2 linked regions of the Azospirillum sp. TSH100 genome follow. The protein of the gene in region 1 interacts with the protein of each later gene in a pairwise test. Links are inferred from orthologs where the notes say so. Each region holds a gene or a part of one and is shown on either strand. Other genes may lie near its edges.

Region 1 (8,029 bases):
CGGACATTCGTGCCGCTTTTGCCCGGGTGGTTGTCTGCCTGCGCGGTGAGGTCGACGCGCTCGCACGGCGCATGGCCGATATCGGTACCGTCGAACTGGTGGAGCGGGATGGCGGATTGCAGGTGCTCTACCGATCCCATCATGGCGAAGACGGGGGTGAAGGGCTTCACCGGCTGATCGGTGACTTCGACCTGCACCTGACGCATGACGGTCGGGTGGCGATCCACATGCGGATCCGCGGCGATGTGCCGCCGGCCGAGAGTCTGGACTTCGACCGCGCGACGGTGGAGCATTTCCGGACCCGGCTGCATGCGTTTGAGACCGGCTGTCGTTGCCTTCCCATAGCACGCGCCGCCTGAAGGGGCTTGGTGAAGCTCGGGAAGCGGGCTTTTTGCGGACTGTCGCTGTCAGGGCGGGCCAAGTCTTTCGCCCGCCTGCAGCGCGGAGGAGAGATCATGTCCATGGACAAGGAAGTGGTCATCGCGGCGCTGCGTTACGCGGCTGAACTGCATGACGGCACTTATCGGCCCGACAGGGCGCGCACGCCCTTCGTCTCGCATCTGTCGGAAACGGCGGAACTGGTGGCGCAGGCCGGCGGCACGCCCGCCGAGATCGCCGCGGCTTGGCTGCACGATGCGGTGGAGGACGGGTTGACCACCGTTGCCGATCTCGCCAAGCGATTCGGGCAGGAGGTCGCCGATCTCGTCGCCGCGGTCAGCGACGCGCCGGAGGATGTCGGCAAGGCGATTGCCGAGCGCAAGGCGATACAGGCCGCCCGTCTCGCCGCTGCCCCGGAAGGAGCCAAGCGCATCAAGCTGGCCGAGCAGATCTCGATCCTGCAGGCACTGGCGGTCGAACGCCCGCTGTCCTGGAGCGTCGAGCGTGCCGATGCCTATGTCCAGGGCTCCCGCCTCGTCGCCGAGGCCTGTGCCGCCGCCAGCCCGCTGCTGGCCGAACGCTACGCCGCCGCCTTGGCCGGGGCGACGCATTGACCAAGCCGAGGTCAGAAGGCTGAAGAACGCCAGAGCCAGACCAGGCCGGCGACCGCACCCGCCGCCAGCAGAACCAGCGCCAGGATGATGGCAAGTGCTGTGCGGCGGTCCTTGGCCTCGCGCTGTTCGGCCTCGCGCCGCTTCTTCATCAGATGTTGCTGCTCCGGGCTGAGGAAGCGGCCGGCGGCGGCATCGCCCGTGGGCACATAGCGCACCCGGCCGCGGCCCTTGGATGTCTTGCTTGCCGCCGCCGCGCTTCCCCTGACGGAGGTCGCCAGCCCGCCCTGGGTAAGTCCGCCCTGGGCCAATCCACCCTTTGACGGCCGGGCGGCGTTGACCGGCTCCACCGCCGCCCCGCGAACCGCGGTCGCCTGCCGGCCCTTGCGTTTGCGCGGCAGTTTCCGCCGTCTGGTCGCCATACCCCTCTCCCCGCTCGCAAATCCGTTACCGCGGCGGCGAGCATAGCTGCCCGTTCCGTCCGGCGCAGCCAATCACAAGATGATCTCCGGAAAGTCACATAAGCCCATGCGAATGGCGACATGCCAACCCGAAATCCGCAGGGCCTAAGAGCATATGGTCTGTGGCGAACCGGCGCACACCCCAATGGTTTGTGGCACTAATATGGATACTAGTATACCAATTCATGAGCCCGCCGATGTTCCCTGGTGGGTGTGACTGCAATCGATTGGGAGGGTCACCATGCTCAAGAAGGCTGCTTTCAAATCCGGCCATATCCGCTCGCGCCGCGTCCTGCTGGCGACTGCCGCCGCCGGGCTGGCGATGTCCGCCGCCATAGTGCCGCTGAACGGCACGCTCGCCGCCGATGACGACCAGCAGCTGGTGGCGAAGGCGGTGAATGCGCTTCGCGACGCCATGCTGGCGGGCGACGGCACCACCTTGCTGGCGATGACGATGGACCAGTTGACCTACGGCCATTCCAACAGCCGGCTTGAGGACAAGGCCGCCTTCGTCGCCAGCCTGGACGGCAAGAAGGCCTTCAAGGAACTGGACCTCAGCGACCATGCGATCCAGGTGATCGGCGACGTCGCTGTCGCCCGCCACACCTTCGATTCGGTCAACAACCTGGCCGACGGCAAGACCAGCACCGCCCATATCAAGGTCTTGCAGGTCTGGAAGAAGGTCGACGGAACCTGGAAGCTGCTGGCTCGTCAGGCTTCCCCGCTTCCTGCCGCCTGATCCGGCCTTCTGCCGCCTCCCGTCCGCAAAGGCCGGAGGCGGCAGGGCACCGGTCATAAGGCCGCCAATCAGCGCATGCAATTTCCCACGATCTGGTAACAGAGCGTGGGGTCGCGCCTGTCATTGTAGCGGACGGCGGTGACCTGCCCGTCATGCAGTTCGACGGTGGCTTCGCAGCTGTAGGTTCGCGACCATGTCGTCACGTCGGGCTGCCAGAGCATCGGTCCGCGCGGGCCGAGCCAGGGGCTTGGCTCCCAATCCACGTCGCGGTCGACCAGGGTCTGCCGGCGGGTGTAGACCAGATACTCCGCATTGCCGGAGACGGCGGAGCGTTCGGGGACGCCAGCGCAGGACAGCAGGTTGCCCTTGCTCATCCCGACCATCGCCTCCGGCGCACGCAACGCCAGTTCTGCCTGCGGATTGGCGCAGGAGGCGCACAGCATGGCGACGGCGGCGAGAAGTCCGTCGCGCCCAGCCCACATCATTCGCTGACACCCGATGGTCATGTCTGATCCTCCGCGGCGATGCGCACCCGAACGGGACCGTTCTCCAGATAAAGCGTTCCGCCGGATGAACAACAGTGCTTAGCCCTGAAGGGTGTCGTACAGCAGCTTCAGGTTCAGCACGACGATCAGGCCGGCGACGATCCAGGACAGCCCGGCGACCCAGCCGGGAACGGCGAAGCGGCCCATCTTGCCGCGGTCTGTGACGAAGCGGACCAGTGGGATGACCGCGAACGGAAGCTGCATCGACAGCACGACCTGACTGAACACCAGCAGTTGCGCCGTACCGCTTTCGCCATAGAGTGCGGTCACCACCACCACCGGGATGATGGCGAGGCCGCGGGTCATCAGCCGGCGCACCCAGTGCGGCAGGCGAAGCCGCAGGAACCCCTCCATCACGATCTGCCCGGCCAGCGTCGCCGTAACGGTGGAGTTGAGGCCCGAAGCCAGCAGCGCCACCGCGAACAGGGTGGAGGCGATGCCGAATCCCAGCAGGGGTGACAGCAGTTCGAAAGCCTCGCCGATCTCCGCCACCTCGGTATGGCCGCTGCCGTGGAAGACGCTGGCTGCCAGGATCAGGATGGCGGCATTTACGAACAGGGCCAGCATCAGCGCGATGGTGCTGTCGACGGTGGCCCAGGTGATGGCGTCGCGACGCCCCTCGTCGGTGCGCGGATAGGCACGGGTCTGCACGATCGAGGAATGAAGGTAGAGATTGTGTGGCATCACCGTAGCGCCGAGAATGCCAATGGCGACATAGAGCATGGCGGGGTTGGTCACCACCTCCGTCTTCGGCACGAAGCCGTGCAGCACGGCGGCGACCGGCGGGGAAGCGGCGATGATCTGGACCAGGAAGCAGCCGGCGATGATCGTCAGCAGGGCCACGACGAAGGCTTCCAGATAACGGAAGCCGCGCTGCATCAGCAGCAGCACCAGGAAGGCGTCGAGCGCAGTGATCAGCGCGCCGCCGATCAGCGGAATGCCGAACAGCAGGTTCAGCGCGATGGCGGTGCCGATGACCTCGGCAAGGTCGCAGGCGATGATCGCCGCCTCGCAGGCCACCCACAGCATCAGGTTGACGGGGCGCGGGTAATGGTCACGGCAGGCCTGTGCCAGATCGCGCCCGGTGACGATGCCAAGCCGCGCTGCCAACGATTGCAGCAGGATCGCCATCAGGTTCGACAGCATGATGACGGAGAGCAGCGTGTAGCCGAACTGCGACCCGCCGGCGAGGTCGGTCGCCCAGTTGCCGGGGTCCATGTAGCCGACCGACACCATATAGCCCGGCCCGGCGAAGGCCAGCAGCCGGCGCAGCCACAGGCCGCCCTGCGGTACCGCGACGGAGGCATGGACCTCCGGCAGGCTCGGCCGGATTTCCGCGTCCGCGCTGGCGTATCTCCAGGCGTTGTGGGGCGGCACGGCGGCTTCGGCTTCCGACATCGGCGTGACTCCCGGCCAAAATGCGAACTGGTATCAATCAAGTATGTACCGGGACAACGAGTATGCAAGATGCTATACTTTCAGCATCCGAACATTTTTCCGGGTGGGTGGGGCGTGACTGACAGCGATGCGGACCTGCCCGATGCCGAACTTCATGCCGAAGGTTTCCGCAAGACGCGGGAGGCCCAGCGCTCCGCACTGGCCGAGGATTACGTGGAGCTGATCGCCGACCTGATCGAAAGCGGGCAGGAGGCGCGGCAGGTCGACATCGCCGCAAGGCTGGGGGTGGCGCAGCCGACCGTCGCCCGCATGCTGGACCGGCTGGCCGCCGACGGGTTGGTCTATCGCAAGCCCTACCGCGCCGTTTTCCTGACCGATTCCGGCAGGCGGATCGCCGAGGAAAGCCGGGAAAGGCACCGGACGGTGGTGGCCTTCCTCCGTTCCCTCGGCGTCAGCGCCGATACGGCGCGCATCGACGCCGAAGGCATCGAACACCATGTCAGCGCCGAGACGCTGGACGCCTTCCGCCGCGCCCTGGCGAAGGGGGGATGACCTGTCAGTGCGACCCGCAGGAACCGCTGTGGCGTTTCACCGCCCGCGGTCCTGCTGCCTCGCAGCCACGACAGACACCGGAACAACCGCCCGTTCGTGACGGGACCGGCCGCCCGGCCAGCCGGCGCAGGCGGTTGCGCAAACCTGCCGGTAGCAGCATTGTCCAGGTCACCCAGGCGAAGGCCGCGGCGACGATCAGTCCGACGATGACGTTCTCCATCATGGCTCATCCCCCCAGCAGGGCGCTGGACAGTCGGAAGGTGATGAAGGCGGCGCCATAGGCGAGCGCCGTCATGTAGGCGATCATCACCAGCATCCAGAACCAGCTGTTTGTCTCCCGCTTCACCACCGACAGGGTGGAGACGCATTGCGGGGCGAAGACGAACCATGCCAGCAGCGACAGCGCCGTCGGCAGGCTCCAGTCCGCCGCCAGGACACTGGCGAGCGAGCCGGACAGCGCGTCTCCCGTCTCGCTCAGCGCATAGACGGTGCCCAGTGCGGCCACCGCCACCTCGCGCGCCGCCATGCCCGGGACCAGGGCGATGGCGATCTGCCAGGTGAAGCCGACCGGGGCGAGCAGCGGCGCCAGAGCATGGCCGAGCATTCCGGCAAAGCTGTAGTCGATGGCCGGACCCGTCGCGCCGTCGGGTGCCGCCGGGAAGCTGCCGAGGAACCACAGCAGGATCATGATGGCGAAGATCACCGTGCCGGCACGGGCCAGGAAGATCCGTGTCCGCTCCAGCAGCCCCAGCAGGATGTCGCGCGGGCTGGGCAGCCGGTAGGACGGCAGTTCCATCAGCAGCGGCTCGCGGGCGCCTTTGAAGATCGTGCGCTTCAGCACGAAGGCGACCGCCAGCGCCGACAGGATGCCGGCGGCGTAGAGGGTGAACATCACCAGCCCCTGCAACCCGATCATGCCGCCGGCCATGCTCCGGTTGGGGACGAAGGCGGCGATGATCAGCGTGTAGACCGGCAGCCGGGCCGAGCAAGTCATCAGCGGCGCGATCATGATGGTGGCCAGCCGGTCGGCGCGGTTCTCGATGGTGCGGGCCGCCATGATGCCGGGGACGGCGCAGGCGAAGCTGGACAGCAGTGGGATGAAGGCCCGGCCATGCAGCCCGACCCCGCCCATCAGCCGGTCGAGCAGGAAAGCCGCCCGCGCCATGTAACCTGTGGATTCCAGCATCAGGATGAAGAAGAACAGCACCAGGATCTGCGGCAGGAAGATCACCACGCTGCCGACCCCGGCGATGATGCCGTCGGTCAGCAGGCTTTTCAGCATGCCGTCGGGCAGGGCGGCACCGGTGGCGGCCTGCACCCAGCCCAGCCCCCTGTCGATCATGTCCATCGGCACGGCAGCCCAGGCGAAGACCGCCTGGAACATCAGGAAAAGCACCAGGAACAGGAAGGGCAGGCCGATCGCCGGATGCAGCAGGGCGGCGTCGATCCGCCGGGTGGCGATGGAAGGTTTTCCCACATCGCGGAGTGCTGCGGCCAGGATGCTTTCCACCTCCTGGTGATAGGCGCGCAGGTCGTTGGCCGACGGTTCGCTCCAGCCGCAGGGGGAGGAGCCGCAAGGCGCGGGGACGAGGCCGGCCGTCATCGCCACCATGCTGCGGTCGATCTGGTCGAGCAGCCCAACCACCCCGGTGCGCCTGATCGCCACCGTTGGCACCACCGGCACGCCGAGTGCTGCCGACAGGGCGGCCGCATCGACGCGGCAGCCCCGCGCCTCCGCCACATCCATCATGTTGAGCGCGAGGATGATCGGCCGGCCGAGTTTCTTCAGCTCCAGCACCAGCCGAAGATGCAGGCGCAGGTTGGTGGCGTCGGCGACGCAGACCATCACGTCGGGTGGCGCTTCGTGCTGGAAGCGGCCCAGCACGACGTCTCGGGTCACCTCCTCGTCGGGTGAGCGGGCGCGCAGGCTGTAGGTGCCGGGCAGGTCGACGATCTGCACGCGGGTGCCGGCGGGACTGAGAAATTCGCCGACCTTGCGTTCGACCGTCACGCCGGGATAATTCGCCACCTTCTGGCGGGCGCCGGTCAGCGCGTTGAACAGGGCGGTCTTGCCGCAATTGGGGTTGCCGACGAGGGCGATGCGCGGCGGGACGCCCATGAAGGCCGAAGTGGATAGAACGGTATCGGTCATCGCGGAAACCTTTCCGCAGGAGGAGGAGGCGAGGCTCAGCCGAGCGTCACCAGAACGGCGTGTGCCTCCGCCCGGCGCAGGGCCAGGGTGTGGTCGTTGATGCGCACGGCAAGCGGATCGGCGCCGGGGAATCCCTCATGCAGGATTTCCACGCGGGCACCTTCGATCAGGCCCATCTCGATCATGCGGCGTTCCAATTCGCCGGGCGGTAGCGGGGTGGCGACGGCAGACTCGTCAAGACCGGTCACCACCGCGCGCTGGCCTTTGCGCAGCGCGCCGAGACGGCATCCTTCGCCTGTGCGGGAGGGGGGATCGGCCGAGCTGCCGGGCGCATTGGCGGGCGCGTGGCCGTAAATCCGACAGGGGGCGGGAGCAGAGGTGGCGTCGCGGGCGGAGCCGGACAGCGGCGGAATCATGGGGAGACACCTATGGGCAGCACGCCAGTGAGGGCGCGCGGAGTTGCGGCAGGGGATTTATGGCACTGGATTTGTGACAGTGGCCGCGACCCCGACAATGATGCGAATCATTTTCATTTGCGATGTGACGAAGCGTCGCGGAGCTTTGCCATCGAACCTGGAATGGCTTTAGGAGGTGGCGCGCGGTGCCGATCGGCCGAAATTTTTTTATTTTTTCCTGAAAAAAAATTGTCGGGGCCTGACGCTCCGTTCCTATTCCGCTCCTGCGTCATATGAAATTAAGGCAGCTTCTCAAATTCGATGATCGGAAGCTTGGACTTTGCTGCGGCGCAACCAAGATCTGTATTCAGATTATAAAAATCGCGGTTTGCGTGGTGGTGGACGCCAGGTGGGGCCAAAATCGGTATCCCTCCTGTAGAGTGCTCTACGAAATCTGACTGTCTGGGCGCGTATCTCCGGATTTTTCAAAGTATTTTCAGGATCCGTGGCATCAATAAAATGCATATCCACGTATGATCCATGATAATAGAAGCTTTTATTTTCGGTACAAATTCGGTTTACCAATTCTTTGGAGTTAGCAACTAGCTTCCAAAGCACTTCCTTGCAGCGGTTGTGTGTCTGGAGCTAACAATGCAACCAAATTCGGTCGCACGTCCGCGCGTGACTCTGCCAATTCTGACAATATTCAGCCTTGTTTTGTTTTCTTGTCTGATTTACGCAAAATTTTACGGAAACGTAGGGTCGGAAGCAAAGCTTTCTGCCGCAGAAGTTGTGTCG
Region 2 (5,512 bases), on another replicon or contig:
CTGAGGAAAGTCCCGATGAAGCGCATCCTGATGTCGGTGGCCGTCGCTGCCGTCGCTGCCGGCCTGCTGACCGCCGCCACCTCCGCCTTCGCCGCTCCGTTGAAGCTCGGCGTGTCGGCCGGCCCCTATGGCGAGATCCTGGAGTTCACCGCCAAGCTGGCCGCCAAGGAGGGCATCGAGGCGCAGGTGATCGAATTCACCGACTGGAACATGCCGAATGCCGCGCTCCAGGCCGGCGACATCGACGCCAACAATTTCCAGCACCAGCCCTTCCTCGACAATCAGGTGAAGCAGCGCGGCTACGACATCGTCTCCGTCGCCAAGAGCGTCGTGGTGCCGATGGGCGTCTACAGCAGCAAGGTGAAGGCGCTGGCCGACCTGAAACCGGGCGCGTCGGTGTCGATCCCCAACGATCCCACCAATGGCGCCCGCGCCCTGTTCCTGCTGGCCAAGGCCGGCGTGATCGGGCTGAAGGAGGGCGCCGGCCTCAACACCACCATCGCCGACGTCACGAACCCGAAGGGCATCAAGCTGGTGGAGCTGGATGCCGCCCAGCTGCCGCGCTCGCTCGACGACGTGGATGCGTCGGTCATCACCCTCAACTATGCCGTGCTGGCCGGACTGGAACCGAAGAAGGCCCTGCTGCTGGAGGATGACCAGTCCAAATGGAACCTGGTGTGGGCGGTCCGCAAGGATCGCATGGAAGACCCGACGATCAAGCGCTTCATTGCGCTGTATCGTTCGCCCGAAGTGCGGCAGTTTATCGAGACGCGCTTCAACGGTTCCATCATTCCGACTTGGTGAGGGAGGCCGGGGGACGCTGGACGTCCCCTTTTGCCGAATAAATGATGATAACGCTAACAAACATTCACAAGACTTATGCGGCGCGCGGCGGCGGGGCTCCGGTCCATGCGCTGGCCGACATCGACCTGTCCATTGCCCGCGGCGAGGTCTTCGGGATCATCGGCCGCTCCGGCGCCGGCAAATCCACCCTGCTGCGCACGGTCAACCTGCTGGAAAGCCCGAGTTCGGGCAGCGTCACGGTGGACGGGGTGGAGATGACCGCCCTGTCGGCGGTGGAGCTGCGCAAGGCCCGCCATTCCATCGGCATGATCTTCCAACACTTCAACCTGCTGTCCTCGCGCACTGTCTTCGACAATGTGGCGCTGCCGCTGGAGCTGGCGGGGACGCCGAAGGCCGAAATCCGCAAGACGGTGGAACCGCTGCTCGACCTCGTCGGGCTGGCCGACAAGCGCGACCGCTATCCGGCGGAGCTGTCGGGCGGACAGAAGCAGCGCGTCGGCATCGCCCGCGCGCTGGCCAGCAAGCCAAAGGTCCTGCTGTCGGACGAGGCGACCTCGGCCCTTGACCCGGAAACGACGACCCAGATCCTGCATCTGCTGGCCGACATCAACCGGCGGCTCGGCCTGACCATCGTGCTGATCACCCATGAGATCGCCGTCATCAAGGAGATCTGCCACAAGGTGGCGGTGATGGAGGGCGGCCGGGTGATCGAACAGGGGCCGGTCTTCGACATCTTCGCCCACCCGCAACACCCGACCACCCGCAGCTTCGTCGATCCCGTCATCAACCGCGGCATCCCCGACAGCCTGCGCGGCCGGCTGTCACACGAGCCCGGCCAGGGGAGCAACCCGGTGCTGCGGATCACCTTCACCGGCGAGAAGGCGACCACCCCGGTCATCAGCGCCATCAGCCGCCAGCTGAATCTGGACCTGAACATCTGGCACGGCCAGATCGACGAGATCCAGGGCGCCCCCTTCGGCACTCTGGTGGTGGAGGCGCTGGGCGATCAGGCCCAGGTCGATGCGGCCATCGCGCTGGTGAAAGAGAACAATCTGGGTGTCGAGGTGTTGGGCCATGCTCTCCCCGCAAATCATTGACCTGCTGATCAAGGGGCTGATCGATACGCTGCACATGGTGGCGGTGTCTGGCGCCATCGGGACGCTGATCGGTCTGCCCATCGGCGTGATGCTTGCCGTCACCGGCCGGGGCGAGCTGCTGCAGAACTTCGCCTTCAACAAGGTGATGGGGGCGGTGGTCAACATGACCCGTTCCACCCCCTTCATCATCCTGGTGGTGGCGATCATCCCCTTCACCCGGCTGATCGCCGGCACCTCCATCGGCACCAACGCCGCCATCGTGCCGCTGACCGTCGCCGCCGCTCCCTTCATCGCCCGCGTCGTCGAAAACGCGGTGCGCGAGGTGGATCGCGGGCTGGTCGAGGCGGCGCAGGCGATGGGCGCCACGCCGTTCCAGATCATCCGCAAGGTTCTTCTGCCGGAAGCCCTGCCGGGCATCGTCGCCGGCCTGACCCTGTCGGCGGTCAGCCTGATCGGCTATTCCGCCATGGTCGGCGCCGTCGGTGGCGGGGGCTTGGGCGATCTCGGCATCCGCTACGGCTATCAGCGCTTCCTGCCGGAAGTGATGCTGGCGGTGGTGATCGTGCTGATCGTGCTGGTGCAGATCGTCCAGTCGACGGGCGACCTGATCGCCCGCCGGGTCAACAAACGCAATCTGAAGTCCTGATCCTGAAATCCTGACCAACAATACCCGAGGAGTGTTCGAGATGCTGCGCTTCCGTTCGCTGGCTTCCCTGCTGGCCGGCGCCGCCACCATGGCCATCGCCTTCGGTGCTTCCGCCGAGACCATCAAGGTCGGCGTCACCGCCGGTCCGCATGCCCAGATCCTGGAAGCGGTGAAGCCCATCGCCGCCAAGGACGGGCTGGACATCCAGATCCTGGAATTCACCGACTATGTCATTCCGAACCAGGCGCTGGCCGGCGGTGACCTCGACGCCAACAGCTTCCAGCACCAGCCCTATCTGGACAACCAGGTGAAGGACCGCGGCTTCGATCTGGTCAGCGTCGGCAAGACGGTGGTCTATCCGATCGGCATCTATTCCAAGAAGGTGAAGAGCCTGGAAGAGCTGCCGACGGGGGCCAAGTTCGCCATCCCCAACGACCCGACCAACGGCGGCCGCGTCCTGCTGCTGCTTCAGGCCAAGGGATTGATCAAGCTGAAGGACGGCGGCACCCTGAAGGCCTCGCCGATCGACATCGTCGAGAACCCGAAGAAGCTGGAGATCGTCGAGCTGGACGCTGCCCAGCTGCCGCGCTCGCTGGACGACGTGACCGCCGCCGCCATCAACACCAACTTCGCGCTGGAGGCCGGCATCGACCCGGTCAAGGACGCCATCGCGCGCGAGTCGGCCGACAGCCCCTATGCCAACGTCATCGCCGTCCGCAAGGCCGACAAGGACAAGCCCTGGGTTGCCAAGCTGGTGAAGGCCTACAACAGCCCCGAGGTGAAGGAGTTCATCCTCACCAAGTTCAAGAGCGCCGTGGTTCCGGCATTCTGAGATCTGCAAGGGCACGCCCGGCGGCGTCCAGCGCGTCGCCGAGCGTCCCGCCCGGTCGCGGCCCGAACAGCCGCATCGACGGATACCAGGGCCGGCAGCCGGTGCCGAGCGCCGTCCAGTCCCCCGCCGGCCCGATCCGCCAGACCGGCACCCCCAGCGCGCCTGCCATTTCCGCCACGGACGTTCCGGCGGAGACCACGAGGTCCAGCGCCGCCGTCAGGGCCGCCGCACCGTCGAGGTCGTTCTTAAGGTCGATCGGCGGGCGGTGGATCGCGATGCCGAAACGCCGTTCGGCGTCGGCGAGTTCGGCTTCGCACTCGTCATATTGCAGGTTGATCAGACGCAGGCCGGGCAGGGTGAGGATCGGCGCCCAATCGGTCAGGGGGGCATAGTTGGCGTCGCGCAAGGCGCCGCGCAGGCCGCTGCGCCAGCACAGGCCGATGGTGAGGCGGTGATCGTCGTCACCCACCCATCCCCGCCACCGTTCCACCGCCGCGTCGTCCGCGCACAGCCATCCGCCCCGCTTCGCGAAGCCCCCCAGCCCCCAGCCCAGCCGCAGGGGCAGCGACCCGGCGGGTACGTGGCAATCGGCATCCACCGGATCCGCCGTCGCTCCGCGCACCGTCGCCTGCGGGAAGGAGCGCGCGAACAGACCCGCCAATCGCGGCTCGCATTCGATGATGACCCGGTTGGCACGTGCGATCAGGTCGGGGAAGCAGGCGCTGTGCATCAGCTCGTCCCCCACCCCCTGTTCGCGCCAGACCAGCACCGTCCGCCCGGTCAGATCGCCGCCGTTCCAGGCGGGCATGCGGAAGCGCCGGTCGGGCAGGGCCCGGCCTGCGGCGAAGCGGGCCTCCAGCCCGGTCCAGCCGGTGGCAAGCTCTCCCCGTGCCAGCGCCGCATAACCGCGGTTGAAGGCCGCGAGCGTCAGGGTCGGGTCATCCTCCACCGCCCGGCGATAGGCCGCATCGGCTTCGGCCGGCCGGCCGGCGGCATGCAGGGCGTTGCCTTGATTGTAGCGCCACTCCGCCCGTTCGGGTTCCAGAGCCAGGGCGCGGCCCCAGCCCTTCAGCGCGGCGTCTAGCCGGCCCTGCCGCTGCCGCAGATCGGCCAGCCCGGCCCAGCCGGCACCGGTTCCGGGCGCGAACAGGATCACCCGCCACCAGGCCAGTCCGGCGGCTGTGCCGTCGCCCGCCCGTTCCAGCGCCAAAGCGAGGTTGCCCAGCGTGCCGAGATCACCGGGACGGCTCCGGAGCGCACTGCGCAGATGCGCCACCGCCTCGGCCGGCCGGTCGAGCGCCAGCGCGGAGAGACCCAGATTGCTGACGGCCGCCGGGTCGCCGGGTCGCAGGCGCAGAGCGCGGCTGGCCGTGCGCTCCGCCTCGGCGGCATGGTCGGGATGGCGCAGGGCTTCCGCCGACAGGGCGGTCCAGGCCTCCGTCAGTGCCGGGTCGAGGGCGAGTGCCCGCCGGAGGAAGGGTTGCCCGGTGTCGCCCACCCCCTGCCGCGCCAGCCCGGCATTCGCCCACAGCCCGGCATGGAAGGGGGCGAGCCGCAAGGCAGCGCCGGTCGCCTCCGCCGCCTCAAGCGCCGCCCCGCGGGACAGGCGCAGGGCGCCGAGATTGCCGAGCGCCTCGACATCGTCGGGCGCCAGCGTGGCGGTGGCCAGCCAATCGGCCTCGGCGTCGGCCAGGGCACCCATCTCCTGATGGGCCTGGGCGCGGCGCTTGTGGCGGTCGGCGGTCGGCTCCACCGCGATGGCGCGGCTCAGCAGGGCGGCGGCGATGTCGGGACGGCCGGCCTGATGGCCGAGCTGGGCATAGCCCTCCAGCGCAGCCGGCATTTCGCCGCTCTGGTCGAGGATGCGTTGGTAAGCCTTTTCCGCTTCCGGCCAGCGGCCGGACTCGTGCAGGTCGCGCGCTTCGGCCAGCCACTCGTCGCTAGGCAATGCGGGGATCAGCCGGCGCAATTCGCCTGCGACACGGGACAACAGGTCCGCCAGCCTCTCGCCGGGAATTGCGCTCCACAGCCGCATGGAGGGGAACCAGGGCCGCACGCCGCTGCCGAGCGCCGTCCAGTCGCCGGCCGGGCCGAAGCGCCAGACCGGCACGCCCAAGGCTCCCGCCATCTCGC

Evidence for each region. Proteins that work in one complex are often made in the same cells at the same time.
Region 2: the proteins of mntR (region 1) and E6C72_RS26665 interact in binary tests that used the Escherichia coli proteins (3 or more experiments, as listed by UniProt). The link is inferred for Azospirillum sp. TSH100 from one-to-one orthologs.

The regions. Positions count from the first base shown.
Region 1 is NZ_CP039637.1:407,903-415,931, forward strand. The notes cover bases 3,212-5,965. They hold mntR (manganese-binding transcriptional regulator MntR), read left to right. Parts: upstream 3,212-4,246; coding sequence 4,247-4,684; downstream 4,685-5,965. Other genes in these bases: E6C72_RS23390 (Nramp family divalent metal transporter), read right to left, coding at 3,212-4,132; E6C72_RS23400 (hypothetical protein), read right to left, coding at 4,689-4,907; feoB (ferrous iron transport protein B), read right to left, coding at 4,911-5,965. In the rest of the region: E6C72_RS23365 (hypothetical protein), read left to right, coding at 1-359; E6C72_RS23370 (HD domain-containing protein), read left to right, coding at 456-992; E6C72_RS23375 (hypothetical protein), read right to left, coding at 1,004-1,411; E6C72_RS23380 (nuclear transport factor 2 family protein), read left to right, coding at 1,692-2,189; E6C72_RS23385 (hypothetical protein), read right to left, coding at 2,258-2,695; more of E6C72_RS23390, read right to left, coding at 2,774-3,211; more of feoB, read right to left, coding at 5,966-6,836; E6C72_RS23410 (FeoA family protein), read right to left, coding at 6,872-7,252; E6C72_RS23415 (MFS transporter), read left to right, coding at 8,024-8,029.
Region 2 is NZ_CP039638.1:282,006-287,517, forward strand. Bases 8-2,874 are described here. They hold E6C72_RS26665 (methionine ABC transporter ATP-binding protein), read left to right. Parts: upstream 8-848; coding sequence 849-1,901; downstream 1,902-2,874. Other genes in these bases: E6C72_RS26660 (MetQ/NlpA family ABC transporter substrate-binding protein), read left to right, coding at 16-804; E6C72_RS26670 (methionine ABC transporter permease), read left to right, coding at 1,879-2,547; E6C72_RS26675 (MetQ/NlpA family ABC transporter substrate-binding protein), read left to right, coding at 2,588-2,874. In the rest of the region: more of E6C72_RS26675, read left to right, coding at 2,875-3,379; E6C72_RS26680 (tetratricopeptide repeat protein), read right to left, coding at 3,351-5,512. UniProt on the Escherichia coli protein: Part of the ABC transporter complex MetNIQ involved in methionine import. Responsible for energy coupling to the transport system. It has also been shown to be involved in formyl-L-methionine transport.